One region of the Achromobacter seleniivolatilans genome, then DNA from elsewhere that is predicted to be linked to it. Evidence: riboswitches for the same ligand, from Rfam matches in the RefSeq annotation. Region 1 holds a riboswitch; the other holds the start of a gene.

Region 1 (4,173 bases):
CGCCAGGCACAGCAACGGCACAGGCTGGCGTGGGTAGTCCTCTGAAGGCCGCATTACCTAGCTCGGCAGCACAACCCGCATGGGCGGAGCTGGTCGGTAATTGGCAAACGCTGAATGGTGACGGCAATGCGTCGCGTGTGGATCAGCGCACTGGAGGTGTGTTCGTTGGCGCTGATCACGCCGTGGGCAGAGGCTGGCGATTGGGAGGTGCACTGGGTTACACCGACAGTCGAGTTCGCGTGGATGCCAATTCGTCCAAGGCCGATGCGGACAGCTACAGCGCCATGATCTACGGCGGCAAAGCTATCCAGGCAGGGTCGGGCAAGCTCAATTTTCTTGTGGGTGCGGGATACACCTGGCACGACATCTCCACGACGCGCAATGTCGCCGCGGCTGGGCAATTGCAAAAGCTGACGGCGGATTATGGCGCCAGTACCAGCCAGCTTTTTGCCGAACTGGGTTATGCCGTGCCGATAGCGGAGCGCGCGCAGTTGGAACCCTTTGCGGGGTTGGCATGGTCAGATACCCGAACCCGGGGCTTTCAGGAGTCGGGGGGGATTGCTGCATTGAGCGGTGAGGGCAGCCGCAACAGCGTTACCACCACGACATTGGGGTTGCGCGGCCAGACCGCATTCTCCCTGGGTACGACGGAAGGAAAACTCCGAGCGGCAGCAGGCTGGCGCCATGCTTTTGGCGATGTTGAATCGCGCGCGCGCCTGGCGTTCGATGGCAGCCAACCCTTTACTGTGTCAGGCGCCCCGCTGGCTCGCAACGCGGCGTTCACGGAATTAGGGCTGGATGTGGCGGTCTCGCGATCGGCAAGCATCGGCATCACGTATAGCGGCCAGTACGGTGGCGGCAATCGTGAGAATGCCGGCACCGTGGGCGTAACGTGGCGGTATTGATAGCGTTAGAGCGGCAAAGCCCGCTCCACGCTTCCCGCCAGAATTTGCGCCGTCGCGGCCGACAAGGTCCAGCCTAAATGCCCATGCCCGGTGTTGTAGAACACGCCGGGCCGCTTGCCCGGCCCGACGCGCGGCATCATGTTTGGCGTCATCGGGCGCAGGCCGCACCACGGGACGACGCGTGACGTGCGGATCTGGGGGAAGTGTTTGCGGGTCCAGTCGATCAACGGTTGCACGCGCTCGGCCCGGATGTCCATATTGAAGCCATTGAACTCGGCGGTGCCCGCCACGCGGAAACGGTCGCCCAGACGGCTGGTGACGATCTTGGCGGCTTCATCCAGCAGACTGACGCTGGGGGCGGCGGCCTGGCTTTGATCGTCGTCCAGGTGCACGCTGATCGAGTAGCCCTTGACCGGATAGATGTTCAGCGTGTCGCCCAGTTGCCGGGCAAACTGGCGGCTGAGAGCACCCGCGCAGACAACGATGGCATCGGTCTCATGCTGTTCGCTTTCGGCGCCGCCGTTGCGCCGCACATCCAGCACATAAGGGCGGCTGTCGCGGCTGATGTTGCCAATGTCGGCATCGTGGACAAATTTGACACCGCGGCGCTCGCAGGCGCGCGCAAGACCGCTGGTGAATTTGTGTATGTCACCCGTGGCATCGGACGGCGTGTAAAAACCGCCATAGCAGTCCGTGAGCAATGCGGGTTCGATATTGCGCGCTTCCTGGCTGGACACGGCATAGCGTTCCAGGCCGCCTTCTTGCAGTAGTTTGTTGGCACGGTCGGCCGTCTTGAAGCTGGCGGCGTCGTGATAAATGTGCAGGATGCCGCGCCGTTCCAGGTCGAAGTCTATGCCTTCGTCTTCCGCCATTGCATACAAGTGCTGGCGCGCCTCAATGGCGAGCCGGGTGGTGTCGATGGTGTTTTGGCGATAGTTGGGAATCTGCCCCATGAATTGCGCCAGCCATGAATACTTGTGCCAGCTGGGCTTGGGGTTCAGCAGCAAAGGCGCATTTTTGCGCCACATCCAGCGCAACCCTTTCAGGACGGTGGCGCTGCTGTTCCAGACTTCGGCGTTGCTGGCCGACAACTGCCCGCCGTTGGCGTAAGACGTTTCCATGGCGGGGTAGCGCTGCCGGTCGTAAACGGTGACTTGGTATCCCAGCTTTGACAGGGCGTAGGCAGACGTGACGCCGGTGATACCGGCGCCAATGATGGCGATGCGGGGCATGATGGCTCCAGATTGAGTGGCCACGGCCATTCTTGGCCGCAGCACCCCATCTGTCTCTGTACCTGAGAGCTTCACTCGCTCGCGCTGATGGCGGCGGGTTCCCCTTCGGTGGGCGCGCATGGCGCCTCTCTCCAGATTGTCTAGACTCGCGCAGTCCTGTTGCCTGAGAGTTTCCGGGGCGGTTGCTCCGTCGGCGCCGGCCGCAGGGGCCAGTCTCTTCTGCGCGGTTGTGAATCGACCCGAGCAGCATAGCCAAATTTACGCCGATGTTCGTTAAGGGTTAACGCTAGGGGAACAGCTGCCGCGTTACGATTCCACCCGGTGCGCCGCTTTCCGGACCGACGCGCGCCGCTTCAATCAGATCATTAAAAAGAACCCGTTTTGGAATGAAATCGATGCGCCGCCGCTTTATGGTTAGAACTGGGATTGCGATGTTGATGGGCATGGTTTGTGCAGTTGCGCAGGGCGCGGCAGCTTCGCAGCCTGCCGATCCGGCACTGGACGCCGTGGTGGATCAGGCTGCACAAGCGGCCATGCAGGAATTCGGTATCCCCGGGCTTGCCATCGCGATCACGCATCAAGGCAAGCAACGCTTCTACAACTATGGCGTGGCCTCGCGGCAGACGGGGGTAGCGGTCACCAGCGACACTTTGTTTGAACTGGGCTCGATCAGCAAAACCTTTACGGTGACGTTGGCCGCCTATGCGCAGGCAGAGGGCAAACTGGCCTTGAGCGATAGTCCGGCAAAGTATGTGCCGGAGCTTGCCGGTAGCGATTTTGCAAAGCTGTCACTGGTGCATCTGGCTACGCATACGGGAGGCGGTTTCCCCTTGCAAGTGCCCGATGCGGTCAAGGACCGCGCGCAGCTGATGGCGTACCTGAAAGCCTGGAAGCCGCAGTACGCAGCGGGTACGCAACGCACTTACGCCAACCCCAGCATCGGCATGTTGGGCATGGCGACGGCCAACGCCATGAAGCAGCCGTTCACCACCGCGATGGAGCAGAACCTGTTCCCGAAGCTCGGGCTGTCCAGCACCTATATCGATGTGCCTGCCGCAAAGATGGCTTCCTATGCGCAGGGCTATAACCAACAGGATGCGCCGGTGCGCGTCAACCCGGGCGTGCTGGCCGCCGAGGCTTATGGCGTGAAGAGCAGCGCGCGCGACATGATCCGTTTTGTCGACGTCAACCTGGGGCGGACCGATGTGGCGCCGCTGTTGAAGCAGGCGGTTGCGGATACGCATGTCGGCTATTACGAGCTGGGCGATATGACGCAGGATTTGGTGTGGGAGCAGTATCGGTATCCGGTGACGCTTGCCTCCCTGCTGTCCGGCAACGCGGGTTCGATGAACAGGCAGAGCCATGCCGTCGTCGCGCTGAACCCTCCGCTGGCGCCGCAATCCGCTACGTGGATCAACAAGACGGGATCGACAAATGGATTTGGCGGCTATGTGGCGTTTGTGCCGTCCAAGCAGTTGGGGATTGTGATTCTTGCCAACCGCAACTACCCGAACGAGGCGCGAGTGAAGCTGGCTTACCGGATTCTGGGCGAATTGGACCGGTAGCAGGACCCGGCCGCATTCTGATTTTGTGTTTGCATGATTGCTGGTACACAGAACAAAATCGACCGCATCCTGCCGCACGCCGTTGCGGCCCATTCCCTGACAGGAGTTCCCATGAGCCTTGCCCCCGCTACCGAAACCTTGGCCGACCTGCGCGTGGACGGCGTCCGTCTGTGGCAGTCTTTGATGGATCTGGCCCGGATCGGCGGTACAGAAAAAGGCGGTGTGTGCCGTCTGGCATTGACTGATCTGGACCGGCAAGGACGCGATCTATTCGTCAGTTGGGTCGAGGACGCAGGCTGTGAGGTGCGCGTGGATGCCATAGGCAATATTTTTGCGCGCCGTCCGGGGCGCAATAACGCCTTGCCTGTGGTGATGACGGGCAGCCATATCGACACGCAGCCTACGGGCGGAAAGTTCGATGGCAATTATGGTGTGCTGGCCGGTTTAGAGGTGATGCGCACGTTGAATGAC
Region 2 (4,173 bases), 1.3 Mb from region 1:
CCCGATGGCGCGCTGGCAGCCGCCATTGAATCCGAATTGGGCGGTCTGGCCGCCTTCCGCGACGCCTTTACCAAGGCCGCCCTGACCCGCTTTGGCAGCGGCTGGGCCTGGCTGTCGGTGACCCCCGCCGGCAAGCTGGTGGTGGAGAGCAGCGCGAACCAGGACACCCCTCTGATGCAGGGCAACACGCCGATTTTGGGCCTGGATGTGTGGGAACACGCCTACTATCTGAAGTACCAGAACCGCCGGCCGGAATACATCGGCGCGTTCTACAACGTTGTGAACTGGTCCGAAGTGGCTCGCCGCTACGCGGCTGCTAAGGGCTGAGCGCATCTCTCGAAGGAGGGTAGCGGCCTATGAACACGTTTAGCCGACATCGCGTGCGGCCAGCGGCGACCAGCATCAGTGTGTGGACGCTGGCCGTCATGGTGGCTTGCCTGGCCTTGCATCAGCTGTGGGCGTACCTGGACGTGCGCGCGCCGCACGTCGCGGATGCGCTGCTGGGCGGGCTGGTGGCCGCTGGCGCCACGGCGCTGGGCACGTTGCCCATCCTCTTTGCCAGAACGATCCCGCAGAAGGTCCAAGACAGCATGTTCGGCTTTGGCGCCGGCGTGATGCTGGCCGCCAGCGCGTTTTCGTTGGTGGCCCCTGGTATCGCTGCGGGTCGTGAGTTGGGCTATGGCCCCTGGGGCGCCGGCCTGACGGTGGGCGCCGCCGTATTGCTGGGCGCTGCGGTCTTGCTGCTCATGGATCGCACGCTGCCGCACGAACATTTCATCAAAGGCCGCGAAGGCATTGAAGCCCATCGGCTGCGCCGCACCTGGCTGTTCGTGTTTGCCATCACCTTGCACAATCTGCCGGAAGGGTTGGCGATTGGCGTGGGTTATGCCGGTAGTGATCCCGTCCGGGGCACGGCGCTGGCAACCGGTATCGCCATTCAGGACATCCCCGAAGGGCTGGTCGTGGCCGTAGCCTTGCTGGCCGCTGGCTACAAACGTGCGTTCGCGGTGGCGCTGGGCATGTTGTCCGGCCTGGTCGAACCCTTGGGCGCTGTGTTGGGTGCGGCCATTGTCGGTTGGTCTGCGCCGCTTTTGCCGTGGGGACTGGGTTTTGCTGCGGGCGCCATGTTGTTTGTCATCAGCCACGAGATCATTCCCGAATCGCACCGCAAGGGCCATGAGGTTTATGCAACCTGCGGCCTGATGCTGGGCTTTGTATTGATGATGCTGCTGGATACGGCGCTGGGGTAGGCCTGACGCCGCTTCCCGGGCATTTAGCCCCGGGAAATCCTGCTTTTCCGGTGCTTGTTTTCGTTGTATGCTTGGCGCCGCTGTCATGCATGTTTGCGGGAGAGAGCGGCCTTTTATCAGGGTCGCCGCCGAAGGCGCAATTCGCCCAGAATCGCTCAGGTAACCGATATCGCACATGCTTGCCCCGTCCCGGTTTTTACCGTGTGGATAAGGCAAAACAGTACTCTGGAGAGACCTGGCGCCGCCCCTGAACTAGGGACAAAGCGAGCAGCCCAGGCGCCGAAGGTGCAAACCCGCTACGCGGGGCAACTCTCAGGCAAAAGGACAGAGGGGCGGAAGATTCAGCCGTAGCCGTGCGGGCGCATTGCGCCTATTACGACCGGCATTCCGTAACCCTGGCATTACTGCCGTCCCGGAGTTCCCGCGCATGTCCGCAACCCTCAAACGCACCCCGCTGGCCGAAGAACATATCGCCTCTGGCGCCCGAATGGTCGATTTCGGCGGCTGGGATATGCCCTTGGCCTATGGTTCGCAGCTGGAGGAGCACCACGCGGTGCGCCAGGACGCCGGGATGTTCGATGTGTCGCACATGTTGAACGTGGACGTGATTGGCCCCGATGCGTTCGCCTTCCTGCAACGCCTGGTCGCCAACGACGTGGCCAAGCTGACGGTGCCTGGCAAAGCGCTCTACAGCTGCATGCTGAACCCGCAGGGCGGGGTCATCGACGACCTGATCATTTATTACTTCGCTGCCGATGAGTGGCGCGTGGTCGTCAACGCTGGCACGGCCGACAAAGACATCGCCTGGATGCAGCGCGTGAAGCAGGCGGGCCAGTTCGACGTCGCCATCACGCCGCGCCGCGACCTGGCCATGGTGGCCGTGCAAGGCCCGAACGCCCGGGCCAAGGTCTGGGCCGCGCGTCCTGCCTGGCAAGCCGCTACCGAACCGCTGACCCCGTTTGTCGCTGCCCGCGTCGCCGATGAGACCTTGGTTGCTCGTACCGGCTACACCGGTGAAGACGGTTTTGAAATCGTGCTGCCCGCAACCGAGGTTGTGCAATTGTGGCGCGACCTGGTTGCCCAAGGCGTGCGTCCCGCCGGTCTGGGCGCGCGCGACACGCTGCGCCTGGAAGCCGGCATGAATCTGTACGGCCAGGACATGGATGAACTGACCCAGCCGGATCAGGCAGGTCTGACCTGGACGGTGTCGCTGAAAAACGCCGACCGCCGTTTTATCGGCCGCGACGCGCTGGAACAGTTCGCCACCCCCGCCACCTTTATCGGCCTGAAACTGCAAGAGCGCGGCGTCATGCGCGCCCATATGGCCGTGCGTACCGCGGCCGGCACGGGCGAGCTGACCAGCGGCACCATGTCGCCCACCTTGGGTGTGTCGATCGGTTTTGCCCGCCTGCCGCAAGGTGTGCGTCCGGGTGACACCGCCGAGGTCGACATCCGTGGCAAGTGGGTGCCCGCCCTGGTCTGCAAACTGCCGTTCGTCCGTAACGGCAAAGCCGTCGAACACTCGTAAACTCGAAGCTTCGCGCGAGCGCCGGCCCGGTCAGGGCCAGGAACGCCCGCGCGAGGCGCGCAACACCATTCACCTACCCGTATACCCTCAGGAGTTCCCATGAGTCTGCCCACCGATCGCAAGTACACCGCATCCCATGAATGGGTCAAAGCCGAAGGCGACGTGTTCGTCGTTGGCATCACCGACACCGCCCAGGATCAGCTGGGTGACCTGGTTTTCGTTGGCGACGTGAAGGTTGGCGCCAAGCTGTCCGCTGGCCAAACTGCAGGTGTTGTTGAGTCGGTCAAGGCCGCCTCCGACATCTACGCGCCCGTGGATGGCGAAATCGTCGCCTTCAACGAAGAGCTGGAAAACAACCCCAACCTGATCAACGAATCGGCCTTTACCGCCTGGATCTACAAGATCAAGCCGGTCAACGCCGCCGACGCCGACAAGCTGCTGGACGCTGCCGGCTACGAAGCCGTCGCTAACGGCTAATCCGGCTCAAGGCGGGCGCGCGGCCCTCGTCCCGCGCCCGCCTTGCCAGACGCACTACCGTCCGCCCTTGGACGGACACCCGCTACCCCCGAGATCCCCCCATGTCGCGCGCCCTAGACACCCATACCGATTTTCTTCCCCGCCACATCGGCCCCTCCGACGCCGACCAGGCCGCCATGCTTCGCGTGATTGGCAGCGCCAGCCTGGACGCTCTGATCGAAGAAGTCGTGCCTCCCAAGATCCGCAGCCAAGCCCCGTTGGCGCTGCCGCAGTCGCGCAGCGAAACCGATGTGCTGGCCGAACTGAAGCAGATCGCGGGCCGCAACAAGGTCTACCGCAACTACATCGGCCAGGGGTACTACGGTACGCAGACGCCGAACGTCGTGCTGCGCAATATTCTTGAGAATCCCGCCTGGTACACGGCCTATACGCCGTACCAGCCGGAAATCTCGCAAGGCCGTCTTGAAGCCTTGCTGAACTACCAGACCATGGTCGCCGACCTGACCGGGCTGGATATCTCCAACGCCTCGCTGCTGGACGAAAGCACCGCTGCTGCCGAAGCCATGACGCTGGCTCGCCGCGGCGCCAAGTCGCAAAGCCCGGTGTTCTTCATTTCGCGCCACGTACATCCTCAGACCCTGGAAGTCGTGCGCACGCGCGCCGAAGGCTTGGGCATCGAGATCGCGGTGGGCGACGAGGCCGAAGGCTTGCCCGAGTGCTTTGGCGTGCTGCTGCAATACCCGCACAGCACGGGCTCTGTATCTGATTACCGCAAGCTGGCCGAAGCCGCTCATGCGCAAGGCGCTGTCGTTGCCTGCGCCACTGACCTGCTGGCGCTGGCGCTGCTGGCCGCTCCGGGTGAATGGGGCGCGGACATTGCCATCGGTTCGGCACAGCGCTTTGGCGTGCCGTTCGGCT

What was found. A riboswitch is a leader RNA that binds a small molecule or an ion and turns the genes downstream of it on or off. The one in region 1 is predicted to bind glycine.
Region 2: another riboswitch for glycine. It lies ahead of gcvT (glycine cleavage system aminomethyltransferase GcvT); the one in region 1 lies ahead of RAS12_RS02015 (D-amino acid dehydrogenase).

Annotation. Positions count from the first base shown of each region.
Region 1 covers NZ_CP132976.1:439,701-443,873, forward strand. Annotated here, with positions in the region: gene RAS12_RS02010 (autotransporter domain-containing protein) at 1-905, shown strand, start outside; gene RAS12_RS02015 (D-amino acid dehydrogenase) at 911-2,137, opposite strand; glycine riboswitch at 2,178-2,278, opposite strand; glycine riboswitch at 2,279-2,369, opposite strand; gene RAS12_RS02020 (hypothetical protein) at 2,424-2,582, opposite strand; gene ampC (class C beta-lactamase) at 2,533-3,702, shown strand; gene RAS12_RS02030 (Zn-dependent hydrolase) at 3,814-4,173, shown strand, end outside.
Region 2 covers NZ_CP132976.1:5,791,228-5,795,400, forward strand. Annotated here, with positions in the region: gene RAS12_RS26270 (superoxide dismutase) at 1-327, shown strand, start outside; gene RAS12_RS26275 (ZIP family metal transporter) at 357-1,250, shown strand; glycine riboswitch at 1,337-1,432, shown strand; glycine riboswitch at 1,466-1,588, shown strand; gene gcvT (glycine cleavage system aminomethyltransferase GcvT) at 1,678-2,778, shown strand; gene gcvH (glycine cleavage system protein GcvH) at 2,878-3,255, shown strand; gene gcvP (aminomethyl-transferring glycine dehydrogenase) at 3,357-4,173, shown strand, end outside.